2 linked regions of the Synechococcus elongatus PCC 6301 genome follow. Each later gene encodes a partner of the first gene's protein in a complex. Links are inferred from orthologs where the notes say so. Each region holds a gene or a part of one and is shown on either strand. Other genes may lie near its edges.

The links.
Region 2: the proteins of pcrA (region 1) and uvrB are in contact, whole or in part, in a crystal structure (PDB 7EGT), measured with the Thermus thermophilus proteins. The link is inferred for Synechococcus elongatus PCC 6301 from one-to-one orthologs. Residues at the interface, in WP_096412145.1 of Thermus thermophilus: His654, Arg656, Phe657, Gln666, Asp668, Glu669, Lys680, Arg681, Leu682, Ser683, Lys685, Tyr686, Ala687; in WP_096411307.1 of Thermus thermophilus: Glu23, Leu25, Arg26, Asp27, Gly28, Glu29, Arg30, Phe31, Arg55, Glu326, Asp327, Phe328, Glu379, Ser382, Gln383, His398, Gly400, Arg401.

The regions. Positions count from the first base shown.
Region 1 is NC_006576.1:2,063,042-2,071,131, reverse strand. What follows is about bases 2,385-5,474. They hold pcrA (DNA helicase PcrA), read left to right. Parts: upstream 2,385-2,782; coding sequence 2,783-5,167; downstream 5,168-5,474. Other genes in these bases: SYC_RS10240 (hypothetical protein), read right to left, coding at 5,262-5,474; SYC_RS10250 (hypothetical protein), read right to left, coding at 2,385-2,570. Also shown: SYC_RS10265 (Rieske 2Fe-2S domain-containing protein), read left to right, coding at 1-1,094; SYC_RS10260 (hypothetical protein), read right to left, coding at 1,091-1,471; SYC_RS10255 (hypothetical protein), read right to left, coding at 1,588-1,959; more of SYC_RS10250, read right to left, coding at 2,118-2,384; more of SYC_RS10240, read right to left, coding at 5,475-5,540; SYC_RS10235 (Fur family transcriptional regulator), read left to right, coding at 5,650-6,099; SYC_RS10230 (Dps family protein), read right to left, coding at 6,298-6,828; SYC_RS10225 (Asr1405/Asl0597 family protein), read left to right, coding at 7,063-7,323; SYC_RS10220 ((2Fe-2S) ferredoxin domain-containing protein), read left to right, coding at 7,320-7,880; SYC_RS10215 (Crp/Fnr family transcriptional regulator), read left to right, coding at 7,977-8,090. UniProt on the Escherichia coli protein: A helicase with DNA-dependent ATPase activity. Unwinds DNA duplexes with 3'-5' polarity. Translocates on single-stranded DNA with 3'-5' polarity. Initiates unwinding more efficiently from a nicked substrate than double-stranded DNA.
Region 2 is NC_006576.1:1,072,460-1,079,416, reverse strand. Bases 1,693-4,660 are described here. They hold uvrB (excinuclease ABC subunit UvrB), read right to left. Parts: upstream 4,193-4,660; coding sequence 2,192-4,192; downstream 1,693-2,191. Other genes in these bases: SYC_RS05090 (DevA family ABC transporter ATP-binding protein), read left to right, coding at 4,312-4,660; SYC_RS05100 (DUF3531 family protein), read left to right, coding at 1,693-2,134. In the rest of the region: SYC_RS05110 (ABC transporter ATP-binding protein), read right to left, coding at 1-517; SYC_RS05105 (Sll0314/Alr1548 family TPR repeat-containing protein), read left to right, coding at 592-1,587; more of SYC_RS05100, read left to right, coding at 1,679-1,692; more of SYC_RS05090, read left to right, coding at 4,661-5,025; SYC_RS05085 (FHA domain-containing protein), read left to right, coding at 5,126-5,788; SYC_RS05080 (HAD family hydrolase), read left to right, coding at 5,785-6,555; SYC_RS05075 (FAD-binding oxidoreductase), read right to left, coding at 6,557-6,957. UniProt on the Escherichia coli protein: The UvrABC repair system catalyzes the recognition and processing of DNA lesions. A damage recognition complex composed of 2 UvrA and 2 UvrB subunits scans DNA for abnormalities.

The DNA of each region.
Region 1 (8,090 bases):
TTACAGGGACGGGGGATTGCGCGGTTATCCCCCAACAAGCCACCACAGGGCAAGCCCACACCAGCGATCGCGCCTGCGCCAAAACGCTCCCGACGGCGACTGCACAAGGGCTGTTGTTTGTTTACGCTGGGACGCCGGAGCGAGCCGATCGCGTGCCCTTACCTTTGGTTGAACCGTGGGGGACGGATGCGGACTGGGTTTGCATCGATACCTTTCGGGATTTACCCTACGACGCCCTAACGCTGCTGGAAAACGTGCTCGATCCCAGCCACCTGCCCTTCACTCACCACGGGTCGGTGGGGAATCGCGCCAACGCGGGGCCAATGACTGATCTGAAGATTGTGGAGAGCGATCGCCAAGGCTTTCAGGGTGTTTGGCCTGAGGGGCCACGGCGCGGCAAACTGGGCACCCAATCCACGACCTTTATTGCGCCGAGCTTGATGTGGCACGACCTTGAAGCTGACAGTCTCGGGCGAGCCATGACCGTGGTCTACGCCACGCCGATTCGCGCTGGCGAATGTCGGATTTTTGCGCGCTTCCCCTTTCGCTTTAAGTCCGCCATCCCGCGCTTTTTCCTGCGGATCGCCCCAACTTGGTTTCAGCATCTGGGGCAAAACACCGTGCTGGAAGAAGACCAAATCTTTTTGCATCACCAAGAACGACGGATTCAGCAGCAGGGCGGCAGTGCCACCTACAGCCGTCAGTGTTATTTGCCGACCTCCGCCGATCGCTTTGTGCTGGCGTTGCATCGCTGGGTCGATCGCTATGCCGGTGTTCCTTTCCCCAATGAACCGCTCCCGGCGAGTCGTTCCATTCCCGAGCTGTTAGAGCGCTATCAGAGTCATACGCTGCACTGTCGCAGTTGTGCCGCCGCTTGGCGACGCTCGAAGCAAGGACAAACCGTAGCGATCGCGATCGCGGCTCTTAGTTGGACATTGGCCCCAATCCTTGCAGTGGCTGGTGTTTCAGCGACTACGGTCATCTTGCTTGCAGTTCTAGGCTTGAGTGCTGCTGCGATCGCTTGGGGCTTGAAACAGTTACAACGGCGTTTTGAACAGGGTCCTCGCCAGGTACGCCGTAACCAAAAAGCTTAAAAATCAACCGCTAAATGCCATTGGATCCCGAGTTGTTCGGCTTGCTCCAGAATGGTTTGCGCGACTTGCAAATCCTCTTGGACCCACTGTGCTTGTTCGGGGTCTAGACCAGCAGCAGCGATCGCAGCGAGGAGAACACGAATCGTGGTCAGACCCGCTGAGGCAGGATGCCAAACCGTAGGTTCTGGCTCGATCCCAAAGTCCTCAAACAAGCCATCGTTCTCATCTAAACTGCAGAAGCTCATCAGGTCAGGAACGCCAGCTTGTTGCGCCAGTTCTGCAAGGCGATCGGCATGGCGAGCGAGAGCTTTGCCGTCCATGGCAGTGTCGCCCGTGGGTAGGTCGCGATCGAGAACGATGAAAAGTGCTACACCCATCGTTGTTGCCAGAACTCAAGGATTGCGTTCAGTGTAGAGAACGGTACTGGACTCATTAAAGTCCTAGTGAATGCGCAAGGCGGCTGAGACGATCGCTGGGATTGGATCTTCAGCACCTAGTCGGCAGCGCGATCGCTGTCGCCCGCAAAATCCGTGCCGAGATAGCGCAGATAGCGATGACATTGCTGGGTGGCATAGTCCAAGGCTTCATTGCTGCTCCGCCCCTGCTGCACTTGCCAGTCGTAGGCCCGCTGCATACAGGCAAGCGTGTCTTTTACCAATTGAGTGCTAGGGCGATAACCTTGGCTAGCTTGAAAGGCGGCCGTGTAGTCAGTTGCAAAAGCCTGGGCTTGTTGCACTGTCCAAGGGGTTGAAGCCGACGCGATCGCAGCACTATTCAGCACGCTAAAAGTCGTTGTCAGAGCGATCGCAGCGGCTTGGCTGAGCCAGTAAGTGAGGCGCGAGTCAGAAGTTGCAGAGGCTTTCATCAGGGGGACTTCCGGGCGACTGACCCTACTGTCGGGCGTCGGTACTGCGATCGCCGTGAGCCAGATCAGTCGCCGTTGTGATGTTGATCACGCTCGGTTAATCAGGACTGCTAGAGCCGCTTTGACCGCCTCAGATGAGAGCGGCCTCTCTCAATTGATCAGCAGGTCGAATAGGAGGTGGAATTCGAAAAAGATCCCGATGAGAAATAGAGGCAACCGTTGGAATCGCTGGAAAGACTGGAATCACCAGAGGAGTTGTAAATCGTGCTGCCCCGACCTGTACCGCCATTGCCATTACCGACTACCGTCTGCAGGGCGCGACCACAGTTCGCGATCGCTGTATTCACCGCTGTACTGGGATTGATCCCGCTCACAACCGATTGGGTGTAGTTGGTTTTGACGCAATTCAAGCTCCAGGCCACCAAGCTGTCGCTGGGGGCGTAGCCCATCTGGGCCTGAAAAGAGGCAGTGAAGCTGCGGACAAATTCGTAATCATCTTGTGTAGTCCAAGCCGGATAGGCCTGAGCAGGCAGCGTGAGCCCCGTGAGACCGATCGCGATCGCAGTAACGGGAGCGATCGCAGAACCCAGTTTGTGCAAGGAGAAAATCATGGCCGTTTGGGAAAAGAGAGCAGGTCGCCTCAGCGGCGGTTGTGCTTACTCTCGTTGCTGCATTGCGCGATCGCTGTGACCCTGGTCCGCCACCGTTGTGATTTTGATCACAGGGAGATCGAGGGCGATCGCCCAGCCCTTACGGGCGGTGATTCAGAGCGGAGCGATAACCAGAGACGATAGGCTGAGGAGCAGCCCTGTTTGCGATCGCAATGTCCAGCGACTTTCTAAGCCAGCTCAATACCTCCCAACGTCGAGCCGTCGAACACTACAGCGGGCCGCTGTTGGTGGTTGCTGGTGCTGGTTCTGGCAAAACGCGGGCACTCACCTTTCGGATTGCCCATCTGCTGCGACAGCATCGGGTCGGTCCAGAAAACATTTTGGCGGTGACCTTCACCAATAAAGCGGCGAAGGAAATGAAGGAGCGGCTGGAGCGCTTATTTGCTCAGCAACTGGCGGAGTTGCAGTACGGCCAGCCCTTCACGACACTGCGAGAAATAGAAAAAACTCAACTGCGATCGCGTGTCTATCGCGAAGTTACCAAGGATTTGTGGATTGGCACTTTCCACGCAATTTGTGCACGGATTCTTCGCTTTGATATCGACAAGTATTGCGATCCCAATGGCCGCCGTTGGACAAAGCAGTTCTCCATCTTTGATGAAAATGATGTCCAAGGCTTAATCAAAGAGATTGTTGGCAATCAGCTCAATTTAGATACCAAGAAGTTTGAGCCAAAATCTGTTCGCTACACAATCAGCTCGGCTAAGAACAATGGTTGGTCACCCGATGAATTTGAGCGCCAGCAGCCGAACTATCGGGGCCGCGTGATCGGTGAGGTCTATCGGCGTTATTTAGATCAACTAGCGGCAAATAATGCTCTTGATTTCGATGACTTGTTGCTGATTCCAGTGCAACTCTTCCGGCAAAACGAACAGGTTTTGGCCTATTGGCATCAGCGCTTTCGCCATGTTTTGGTTGATGAGTATCAGGATACAAACCGCACTCAGTACGATTTGATTCGGCTGCTGACAACGAATGGTGCTGAAACGCGAGATTTTGATCCGTGGAATCATCGCTCAGTCTTTGTCGTAGGCGATGCTGATCAGTCAATCTATTCTTTCCGAGCCGCAGACTTCACCATTCTGATGGGCTTTCAGGATGATTTTGGCGATCGTCTGCCGGATGATGACACTCGCACGATGGTCAAGCTGGAAGAAAATTATCGTTCGACTGAAAACATTCTTCAGGCTGCCAATGAGCTAATTCGTAACAACACTGAGCGCATCGATAAGGTTTTGCGCCCCACCCGAGGTAGTGGCGAAGCGATCGCCTGCTATCGGGCTGACGATGAAATGGCCGAAGCGGAGTATGTTGTTCAACAAATTCGCCAGCTTGAGCAACAGCATCCTGAGTTGAATTGGGGCGATTTTGCAATTCTCTACCGCACTAACGCTCAACCGCGAGCCTTTGAAGATTCTCTCGTTCGCTGGAATGTTCCCTACACCGTCATTGGTGGCTTGCGGTTCTATGATCGCCGCGAAGTCAAAGATATCTTGGCCTATCTGCGGGCGATCGCCAATCCCTTCGATGCGGTTAGCTTACTACGGGTGGTGAACGTTCCTAAACGCGGCGTGGGCAAAACCACGATTGGCCGATTGGTTGATGCTGCGCAAGAGCTAAATGTACCCCTTTGGGAAATCCTGAGTGATTCCGAAACGGTGCAAAACCTGGCGGGGCGATCGGCGAAAGGCATCCTAGAGTTTGCTAATTTAGTTCAGCATTTTCAAGATCAAGCAGATGAATTACGCCCCTCCGAATTGATTCGCCAGCTCTTAGAAGCATCTGGTTATATTGCTGAATTACAACGCAGCGGCACTGGTGAAGACGAGGACCGTCGTCGGAACTTGGAAGAGTTGGTGAATGCAGCTGTTCAACATGAGGAGGAGAATGATGACCCTAGCCTGATTGGCTTTTTGGGAACAGCTTCACTAGCCTCAGATGCAGATAACAAAGAAGCGAACCAGCAAGTCTCATTAATGACTTTGCATGCTTCAAAAGGCCTTGAGTTTCCGGTTGTTTTTCTAGTTGGACTAGAACAGGGCCTCTTCCCCAGTTTCCGATCGCTCGACGATCCGCGCGCCGTTGAAGAAGAACGACGCCTCTGCTACGTCGGCATCACACGCGCCCAAGAGCGACTGTTCTTGACCCATGCCAGTGCTCGTCGTCTGTGGGGTGGAGGTCGAGAGCCCGCCATTTCCTCCAATTTCCTGAGTGAACTACCGGCAGAACTGATCGTGGGTCACTCACCACAGACCCGTCGTCAGACCCAAGCAAACTTCAAGCCACCGGTTACCCATGAGCGCCGCGCCAGCCTGCGCGATCGCGTGGCCGCGAATGCAGCCAAAGTGCAACAAGTTCAGCAACCGGCCCGCCATTGGCAAGTCGGCGATCGCCTTCAGCATCGTCAGTTTGGCGTTGGACGCATCACCCGAATTTTCGGTGCGGGCGATCGCCAATCGATTGTGGTCCAGTTCAGCGGCGCGACAGGTCAGCGCATCCTCGATCCACGCCTAGCACCGATTGAACCCCTCGGTTGAGGCCAAAGCGATCACTCTCCCATCCAGGAATGGGTCAATATCCTGCTGTCTAAGACAACGGGCGATCGCCGGACCGGTGATCGCAACAGTCGATTTAGCCTGGGCTCTGGACCGCGATCGCCGCTGCCCAATCTGGGCCTAGGGAAATCAGGCGATCGGGAAGAATACGCACCAGTACAGACCCGAGGGGCGACCGCGCCTCAATTCTGATCTGCTGACGGGACTGCAACTGCAGCGCCTCTTGCACAGCTGGGGGCAACTCCAGTACCGCTAAGTCGCAGTAGAGCGGGGCGATTGCTAGGCGAATGCCCGCCTCACAATTCAGCACCGGAGCATTGCCCCCGAAGTGAGAGATTTTGGGTAACACCGTCATGCTTACCTGCTGAACTTGAGAATAACTAACAGCTGTTGTTGACATCGAACACTGTTTATCTTAGGTTGGCGCTGCTTTAGTTGCAATTAACTTTCAACTGGTGCCAACAGTGACCGTTTCCTCGCTATCGGCAGTCCGAGTGGCCGCGCTCCGCAGTGCTTTGGAGCAGGCAGGGTATCGCCTCACCCCCCAGCGCTACTGGATTGCAGAGATTTTTGAGGGACTGGCTCAGGGTGAGCATCTCAGCGCGATTGATCTGCAGCGTCACCTCAGCGATCGCCAAACCCCCTTATCCAAATCCACCATCTATCGCAGTCTCGAGAGCCTCTGCCATGCCGCTTGGCTGCGCTGCATCACCTTAGACCGTAAGCAACGTTGCTACGAGTTGAATCGTGAGGGTACTCACTACCACCTCACCTGCCTGCATTGCCAAGCGGTGATTGAGTTTCTCGACGATCGCGTCATCCACCTGAGCGAGGGCATCGCCGATCGCTACGGCTTTCAACTACTGAACTGCCAGCTCTTGATCATGGGCATTTGCGCTGCTTGTCGCTACTAGTAAGCCGCTTATTGAGAATAAGTTGCACCACTATAAAAACGTGCTAAAGTCTTGCATAAGTCAAAAGTTAGGATTCATTCTCAATTGTCAAGGAATTTGTTCCGTCCTGTCCTGTCGAGAACAATGACCCACACAAAAAAAGGCAGCTGGCTGAAGCTCGCTGCCCCTCTGGGGATGAATCATTCAGTGACTTGCAGGTTAGGCAAGCTTGAGGCTGTCGGGAGCCAAGAAGTGAGCAATGTGATAAGCCCGTTCTTCGGTCTTCAGCAAAATTCCTTCCAACAGATAGCGAGTTGCGCGATCGCCCAGACTTTCAACTTGGGCAGTCAAGCGCCGCAGCAAGGACAAGATGGCCTGCTCAGCCGCCAGATCGTGTTCGAGCATCGTCCGACAGTTAAAGACACCGTCTTCTTCAATCGCGAAACAGGTCAGCTCAGCCAACTTGAGCGGGTGGGCAACCGGAACACCCCCCAAGCCATTCAAGCGCTCACCCAAGTCGTGGACATGATCCTTCACCGAACCATAGCTATCTTCAAAAAACTCATGGAGCGAGTAGAATTCAGCCCCTTGAACCGTGAAGTGGTGCTTTTGGTACTGCAAATAGAGAACTTGAAAGCTGGCCAAGGCCCGGTTCAGACCTTCACAAATCTGACTCGTAACCGATGTTTCCAAGCCCAAGACATTGGGCTCAATTTGGCTAAAGGATTGGACCAAACCTGTATTCGTCATGGCAGCTTCGCTCGCATTTCAACAACTGTTGTTGCCATTCTAGACAAGGCTGAGAAGGCCTTTCCTGAGCCGAGTGGAACCCATTCTCAACTATTTTCCCGATTTCGGTTCCCCCCTCAACTTTTAATCGTGCGGCAGACCTGAATCGCATCGCCAATCGACAGGACTCCATCACCTGCTAATTGCTGAATATTTTCAATTTCTCGATTCACAAATTTTGATTGGGACAAGACTGTGGACTCTCGGCACTCTTCGCACTGGATTCAGCTCGACCTCGACAGCACCAGCCGCTGGGATTGTTACCACCGCTGTTGTGAACTAGCGCTGGATTGCTACTGCACCCCCTGCCAGCCACTGCGGATCTATGTCGAAACGCCGCTCCAAGCGCTGCAGGTTTGGAGCATTTGCCAGTGGATTCAACGCGATCGCCCCAGTTTGTCTGGCTTTTTGGAGAGCTGCTGGCAGCTACCGGTCTACCACGAGCAACAACGATGAAACTGCCGTTCTACCTAGAGGGGTATTTTCTAGGGCTGCAAGATCCCGATACCCCCGACAACATTCGCTTTATTCACGTTCAGAGTGACGGAGGCAACCGCTACACCCTCAAGTTGGCTAAGCCACTGCGACACTTACCCTGGCAACAGTTGACAGTGGGGCAACCTCTGCGGATTGAAGGTCAGCAGTCCTTTCAAGGTCTAGATCTGCCCCCCAAGCTCAAAGCAGAGCGGGTTTTATTCGATCCTGCTGGCTTACCAGCCTTCATTGCCTCTGAGGAACCCCCCAAGCCCCAACCAGCTGTTTTAGAAGTCTGTACGAGGGGAACCTGTCGCCGACGCGGCGCGCTGGAATTGTGCGATCGCCTGCAGGCTGAAGCAAAAACCTGTGCAGTTGAGGTGCGAACGAGAGGTTGTCTCGGCCGCTGTAAGCAAGGCATCAATGTCCGGCGCAGCTCCGACAACCAGATTCTGTCACAGCTTTCACCGCAGGCTGCCGCCGAGCTGCTTTCGCCCTGGCGAACCCCAGCGGTTGTCTCAGGCACTGCCGTGGGCTAAACGGCTCCGATTTTTTGGCTGGACTCATTGCTCTCACTCCAGCCCCAACCTTTTTGATCTGCATTTCAATCTGCTGTTTGGCAAAGGATTTGAATCATGATTGCCAGTCACGTAACCCCCAAAGCAACTGTTCTAGTGGGAGGGAAAGTGGTTCCTCTGCGATCGCCGACAACGGCTGAAATTCATCTTTGGGGTCGCAATGAGCCCCTG
Region 2 (6,957 bases), 990 kb from region 1 along the record:
TTGACCAATCGAGGCCGGCTGTCGGTTCATCCAACAGCAAAATGCAGGGCTGGCGAATCAACTGCACTGCGAGTGCCAACCGCCGCTGTTGACCGCCGCTGAGTTGGTAAGGCGAAGCAGAAAAAGGTAAATCCCCCAGCCCCACCGAAACTAGAGCCGATTTGACCTGATCGCGACTGATTTCAGGATGTCCGAGGCGCAACTCCTCCAGCACGGTATGGCCGCAGAAATGCCGCTCAGGAAACTGAAAGACTAGCCCAGCGAGCTGCCGTAGTTGGAGATAGTTCAAATCCTGATCACGCCAGGTGACTCGCTCCTGTTGTGGAATTATCAAACCGGCGAGGAGTTCTAGCAGCGTCGTTTTGCCAGAACCGCTGGGGCCAACAATCAAACCTAGCTCCGGGAAGCCCAGATCGAAGCTGATATTGTCTAAGATGGGCCGTGAACTCGCGGGAGGATGGTACGAAATGCCGTCCAGTTGCAGGGTCAAAGGCTTAAGCGATCGCAACCGTTCCATTCTGCCAGTTGCCTCTTCTGGAACGAGTGAGTTCTGGCAACGTCTTTCTGCTTTCTATCGCTTCTAGCGCCGGCATGAATATTCGCTTGGTCCATCGTTTGATTGCTGCAAGTTGTGCGGTCGTTCTCTGCAGTACCGTCGGTATCCCCGCGGGGCGGGCTGGCGATCCTTTCCGCAGCAGCAATCCCCAGCCGATCAGTGCTTCGACGGCAGCAGCCTTTACCGCTGCCTTTCAACAGGGCAACTATCCCGCTGCCGAACAAGCCCTGCAGCAAGCGCTGCGCCAGGACTCTTCGGATCCTTTGGTGTTTGCCTTGGCGGGCAGCCTAGCGTTTGCCCAGCAAAATCGCCAAGCCTTTGCCGACTATGCTCGCCAAACCAAGAGCAAGGCCCAGGCGATCGCCCCTCAACAACCCCTGCGCAGCCAGCTCTACATTGCAGTGGGCGAGTTGATGATGGCGGCTTCAACCTTGCTGCCCCAACTGACGGGGGATGGAGGGGTGCCGCTGGCGGCTGTTCCCCAAGCCTTACAGTCCCTCCAGACGGTCTACGGCAGCTTGCGGGCGGCCGCTCAGATCAATCCCAATGATCCTGAGTTGAATCTGGTGCAAGGTTTCGTGGATTTGATAGTGGCGACCAATCTGCCCTTGGCCAATCCCAGCGGCGCGATCGCCAAGCTAGAAAAAGCCAGCCCGCGTTACCTTGCCGATCGCGGCATTGCTCTCGGACTGCGGAATCTCAAGCGCTATCCCGAAGCGATTCAGTACGTTGATCGGGCGATCGCGGCGGCTCCCGAGAATCCAGAGCTGCGCTATCTCAAAGCCCAAATCCTCGTGGAACAGAGCAAAGCCACCGGTGATGCCAATTTGCGGCGAGCGGCAGCAGCAGAATTCCAAAAGGCACTGGCAAAATCTTCGCAACTGCCGCAACCCCTGGTTTGGCAACTCTTTTTTGAAGCCTGCAATAACCAGAAGACCTTCGACAATCGCGGCCAAGACTGTGTGTCACTGCGCGATCAAGTGACCCAAGCGCCAGGCCCCTGGGGACCAGCTACTCTGCCGCCCCTCTAGTGCCCCACTCTAAGCTGTAGGTTCCAGTCAGAGCCAGTGATGACTGGCTGTTGGTTCAGTCGTTGAAACCTTGAGGAATTTGGTCTCGCCCATGCAAATTGAATTTCGTGAATTTAACCCCTTTGACTGCTGGATTTGGGTGGAATTTAGTACTGTCCCTGCGCCCTTAGAGCAGCAATATCTAGAGGAATTGTTTGACTCCTGGTTTTTCCTAGGCAAGCTAGGTGGCTTCAATGCTGAAAACCTGCAAGCTCAAGAAGAGGGCTTAGAACTGAGTTATATGAGCTATCAGTCAGCTCAAGAGCGTTCTAGCCTGGCCGCCCTGATGCACAACATGGGAGAAGTCGAGTATCAAGGGCGTTGGGCTCGCTGCTGGTTTGATCTGGGTACCAGTGACGCGATCGCTTTAGACGTATTGCTGAATGCCCTTCAGCGTCTGAGCGAAGAAATGGTTGGGCTAGAGCAAGTCTTTGTCGGTGGTGAAAATGCCGACTGGCCCTCACCCGGACGCCGTAGCTTGGACTTTGCCGCAGACGACTGGAATTAGTTCCAGCGATCGCACATTTCAACTGGCGTGGGAGTGGATGCCTGCTAGATCGGGTTTTTAGTGGCGACCCACCAGTCGTTCACGTAATTTCTTAATGCGATCGCGGTATTGAGCAGCCTCCTCAAATTCCAGATTTTTAGCGGCCTCTTTCATCTGGGCTTCTAGTTGCGTAATCAAGTTGGGAATCTCTTCGAGGGAGAGATCATCGGCTTGACTGACTGCTACTTCTAACTCTTGCTTATTCAGCCGCCGCGAGACTTCAAGGAACGAGAGAATGGCGTTGCTCGATCGCTTGATAATCGGTTGAGGGGTAATGTTGTGACGTTGGTTGTAATCCAATTGAATACGTCGCCGTCGTTCCGTTTCACTGATCGCCTTCTCCATACTTTCGGTCATGCGATCGGCATACAGAATCGCTTGGCCATTGATGTGGCGAGCTGCTCGCCCAATCGTTTGAATGAGGCTGCGTTCCGTCCGCAAAAAGCCTTCCTTGTCGGCATCCAAAATAGCGACTAGGGATACCTCTGGCAGGTCTAAGCCTTCCCGTAGCAAGTTAACCCCAATCAAGACATCAAAATCGCCATTGCGCAAATCCTGCAGGATTTCAATTCGTTCGATCGAGTTGATCTCTGAGTGGAGATAGCGAACTTTAACGCCGCGATCGCTCAAATAATCCGTTAAATCCTCAGCCATTCGCTTGGTCAGCGTCGTAATCAATGCTCGCTCTTGGCGACGGACCCGCTGCTGAATTTCAGCGAGGAGATCATCAACTTGTCCTTCCGTGGGGCGAACGAAAACCTCGGGATCAACCACGCCTGTCGGGCGAATCACTTGCTCAACAATCTGCTCTTCCGATCGCTCTATTTCCCAATCACCAGGCGTTGCTGAGACAAAAATGCACTGACGCACTTTCTCCCAAAATTCCTCCGACTTTAGTGGACGGTTATCTGCAGCGCTTGGCAAGCGGAAGCCGTGATCCACCAAAACCTTTTTGCGAGACTGATCACCGTTATACATGCCCCGCAACTGCGGAACGGTGACGTGGGATTCATCAACAACGAGGAGCCAATCTTTTGGGAAGTAGTCGATCAGACATTCTGGGGGCGATCCGGGCTCGCGGCCAGCGAGATGGCGGGCATAGTTTTCAACGCCGTTGCAGTAGCCCACTTCCTGCAGCATTTCGAGGTCATAGCGGGTGCGTTGCTCGAGCCGCTGAGCCTCCACCAGTTTGCCTTCTGCTTGTAAAGTCAGGAGCTGCTGATTGAGTTCTTCTTTGATTTCTGCGATCGCAATTTCCAGCCGTTCTTCTGGCGTCACAAAGTGACGGGCAGGATAGATATTGAGGCGATCGAGGCTTTGGAGGATTTCGCCGGTGACTGGATCGATATAGCGAATCGCATCAATTTCATCACCAAAAAATTCGACCCGAATAATCCGATCCTCATAGGCTGGGCCGATTTCGAGGACATCGCCTTTCACCCGGAATCGACCGCGACCTGACTCCAGATCATTGCGACTGTATTGAACATCAACGAGTTGTCGCAAAACCTCGCGCATATTGATTTCAGCCCCGACTTCTAGCGGGATTGCTGCTTTTAAATACTCGCTAGGAATACCCAAGCCATAGATGCAGCTAATTGAAGCAACGACAATTACATCACGTCGCTCAAATAAGTTTCGCGTGGCGGAGTGCCGAAGCATATCGATCTCTTCATTGATCGAAGCTGTTTTGGCGATATAAGTGTCGGTCACCGGAATGTAAGCTTCCGGTTGATAGTAGTCGTAATAGCTGATGAAATACTCGACGGCGTTATTCGGGAAAAACTCACGCAGCTCATTGCACAGCTGAGCCGCTAAGGTCTTGTTGTGGGCCAGTACTAAGGCTGGGCGCCCCACCTGCGCAATCACGTTGGCGATCGTAAAAGTCTTGCCCGTTCCAGTCGCGCCCAGCAAGGTTTGATAGGGAGCACCGGCCTGAACTTGTTCGACCAACTGCGCGATCGCAGTCGGTTGGTCTCCCATCGGTTGATAGCGGGCTTGCAGTTGAAAGGGCGTCATGGCGATGCGGCTGCCGGTGTTGCTTGAAGATAGCAATCCTGCTGAATTCAGGGGCGATCGCCCCGGGTAACTGACCCAAACAGTACCGCTAAAATGCAGGCAGCTCTTTGGATAAGGTCATGAGCAGCGACGCAGTGGTCTCCATTCGGAACCTCGACCATTTCTATGGCCATGACTCGCTGCAGAAACAAGTCTTGTTTGATGTCGGCTTTGACCTTAACCCAGGCGAAATTGTCCTGCTGACTGGCCCCTCGGGCTGCGGCAAAACGACCCTCCTTACCCTGATTGGGGGCTTGCGATCGGTGCAGGCCGGCACCCTCAGCGTTCTGGGCCAAGAGTTACACGGTGCTAGTCAGCGCCAGCGCGTTGAAGTGCGCCGCAACATTGGCTATATCTTTCAGGCCCACAATCTTCTCCGCTTCTTGACTGCCAGCCAAAACGTGCAGATGACCTTAGACCTGCAGGCAGATCTCAACTGGGATGAACGCATCGCTCGATCGCATCAAATGCTAGAGGCAGTTGGCCTTGGCGATCATCTCGACTACTATCCCGAAAACTTATCCGGCGGTCAAAAGCAACGGGTTGCGATCGCCCGCGCCTTGGTGGGCCGTCCCAAACTGGTGCTGGCCGATGAACCCACCGCTGCCCTCGATCGTCAGTCGGGGCGGGATGTCGTAGACCTGATGCAGCAGCTTGCGAAAGAGCAGGGCTGCACGATTCTGCTGGTCACCCACGACAATCGCATCCTAGATATTGCCGATCGCATTTTAGAAATGGAAGATGGTCGCCTTGTGAAAGGTGGACTGACCAGCCCTGTGCTCCAGAAAGCCTAAATTTTCTGCGGTTCCCGACAGGCAAGAAGGCACTGGAGGAGGCACAATATCCCATACGACTCCGACTTCGTGAGCCGACTTATTGTTCTAGGAAACTATTGTGTCGATCATCAGCCTCGATACTCGAGTCAAAGTTGGCAATACCGACTATGCGCTTTCGGAGCTGTTCGAATTGGTCGATCAGCAAACCAGCGACTATGGAACCTCCCTCAATGCACTAAAGCAGGCGGTGGTTTCGGGTGATCTGACGATCATCCAACAAGTGCTCCAAAACAGTGCTGCAGCTCTGCGAAGCTTGGCTTCTCTGCAAAACACGTTGGAAAAGGTGCTGACCCTCGACTTGGCAGATCCAGCCCAGCCGGAACACGTCTTTATTGTTGAAGATTCGCGTGGTGCAACCGAGCTCAAGCTCTATAAATCTCACTACACCATTGGTAAGGCTGATTCCTGCGATATCCGCCTCCATTCCATCTATGCCTCACGGCAGCATGCCACGTTGGTGCGCTTCCTGACAGAAAACGGTGAGGTTCGCTATCGCCTGATCGACGGAGATCCAGAGACAAGTCGCCGCAGTGCCAATGGCACCTACGTCAACAATCGCAGCATTACCGAGTGTGACCTTAAGCACTACGACCAAATTTTGTTTGGTGCGGATGTCAAAGCTACCTACTTCTATCTCAGTCCACAGTTCCGTAGCCTGACCGGTCTCCAAGATCCGACGGTGAGTCTGTCGCCGGATAGCACCACTGAATTCGAAGCGTGATCTCGTTCCAAGTGCCCCAGGCGATCCAGCAGGCCAACCTTAGTGCCGTTCGCTTGATCGTCAGCGATCTTGACGGGACTCTGACAGCGAGCGATCGCTTGTCTGCGGCTCTGATCGAAGCCTTCGAACAGCTGGCAGCGGCTGAAATAAGAGTGCTCATCAGCACGGGGCGATCGGTGGGTTGGGGCATGGCCTTGGCCCAATACCTGCCGGTGGCAGGCGTGATGACCGAGAACGGCGGCGCGATTTGCTGGCCGGAACAAGCACCGATTATCCTCAGCCCGATCGCTGCGATCGCCGATCACCGTCAGCAGTTGCAGCAGTGTTTCCAGCAAATCCAGCAGCATTGGCCCCAGCTGCAAGCAGCGGCTGATAATGCCTTTCGGCAAACGGACTGGGCCTTTGATGTGACAGGGCTAACGGAAGCCGACCTGACCCAAATAGCTGCGATTGCCATGGGGCAAGGGTTAGATTTTGTCTATAGCGCCGTTCAGTGTCACTTGCTGCCGCGCGGCCAAAGCAAAGGGCGATCGCTCTGGCAAGTTTGCCAATCAACTTTTCCTGCGTTGCAGCCTGAGCAAATTGTGACCGTGGGCGATAGCCCCAACGACGCCAGCCTCTTTGCCGAGTTTCCTCTGAGTGTCGGTGTGGCCAATCTAGTGCCGTACCTTCATCGTCTGCCCCAGCCCCCACGTTACCTTTGTCAGCAACCGGAAGTGGCAGGTTTCCTGGAACTAGTTGAGGTGCTGCTGCGCGATCGCGCTTAGCTCAGACCGTACGATCGCCGTACTTCTCGCGCCAGGCACGCATCTTACCCGGATTGAACAGTCCTTGGGGATCGACTTGCTCCTTAAAGGTCAACTGCTGAAGATCAATTTGCTTCATGCCGCCGTCTTCGAGGCAGTAGGTATGCGGATCAAATAGGATCGCGCCGGCTGCGGTCAGCTGATCAGTGAGTTGTTGGAGGCGATCGCGCCCTTCAAAGCGCACCAAGGGTAGGGCTGCGACTCGGACTTGACCATGGCTGCGGATCAATTCCAAATGCCAGAGCAGGTTGTTGCCCCAGTCCTGTTGAATGTGCCTGATGAACTGCGCTTCTTCTCCCAAGGGCAGCAACATTTGCAGATAGGTCCAAACTGGATCAACGCTGCGGGCATGGAGGGTGGTGT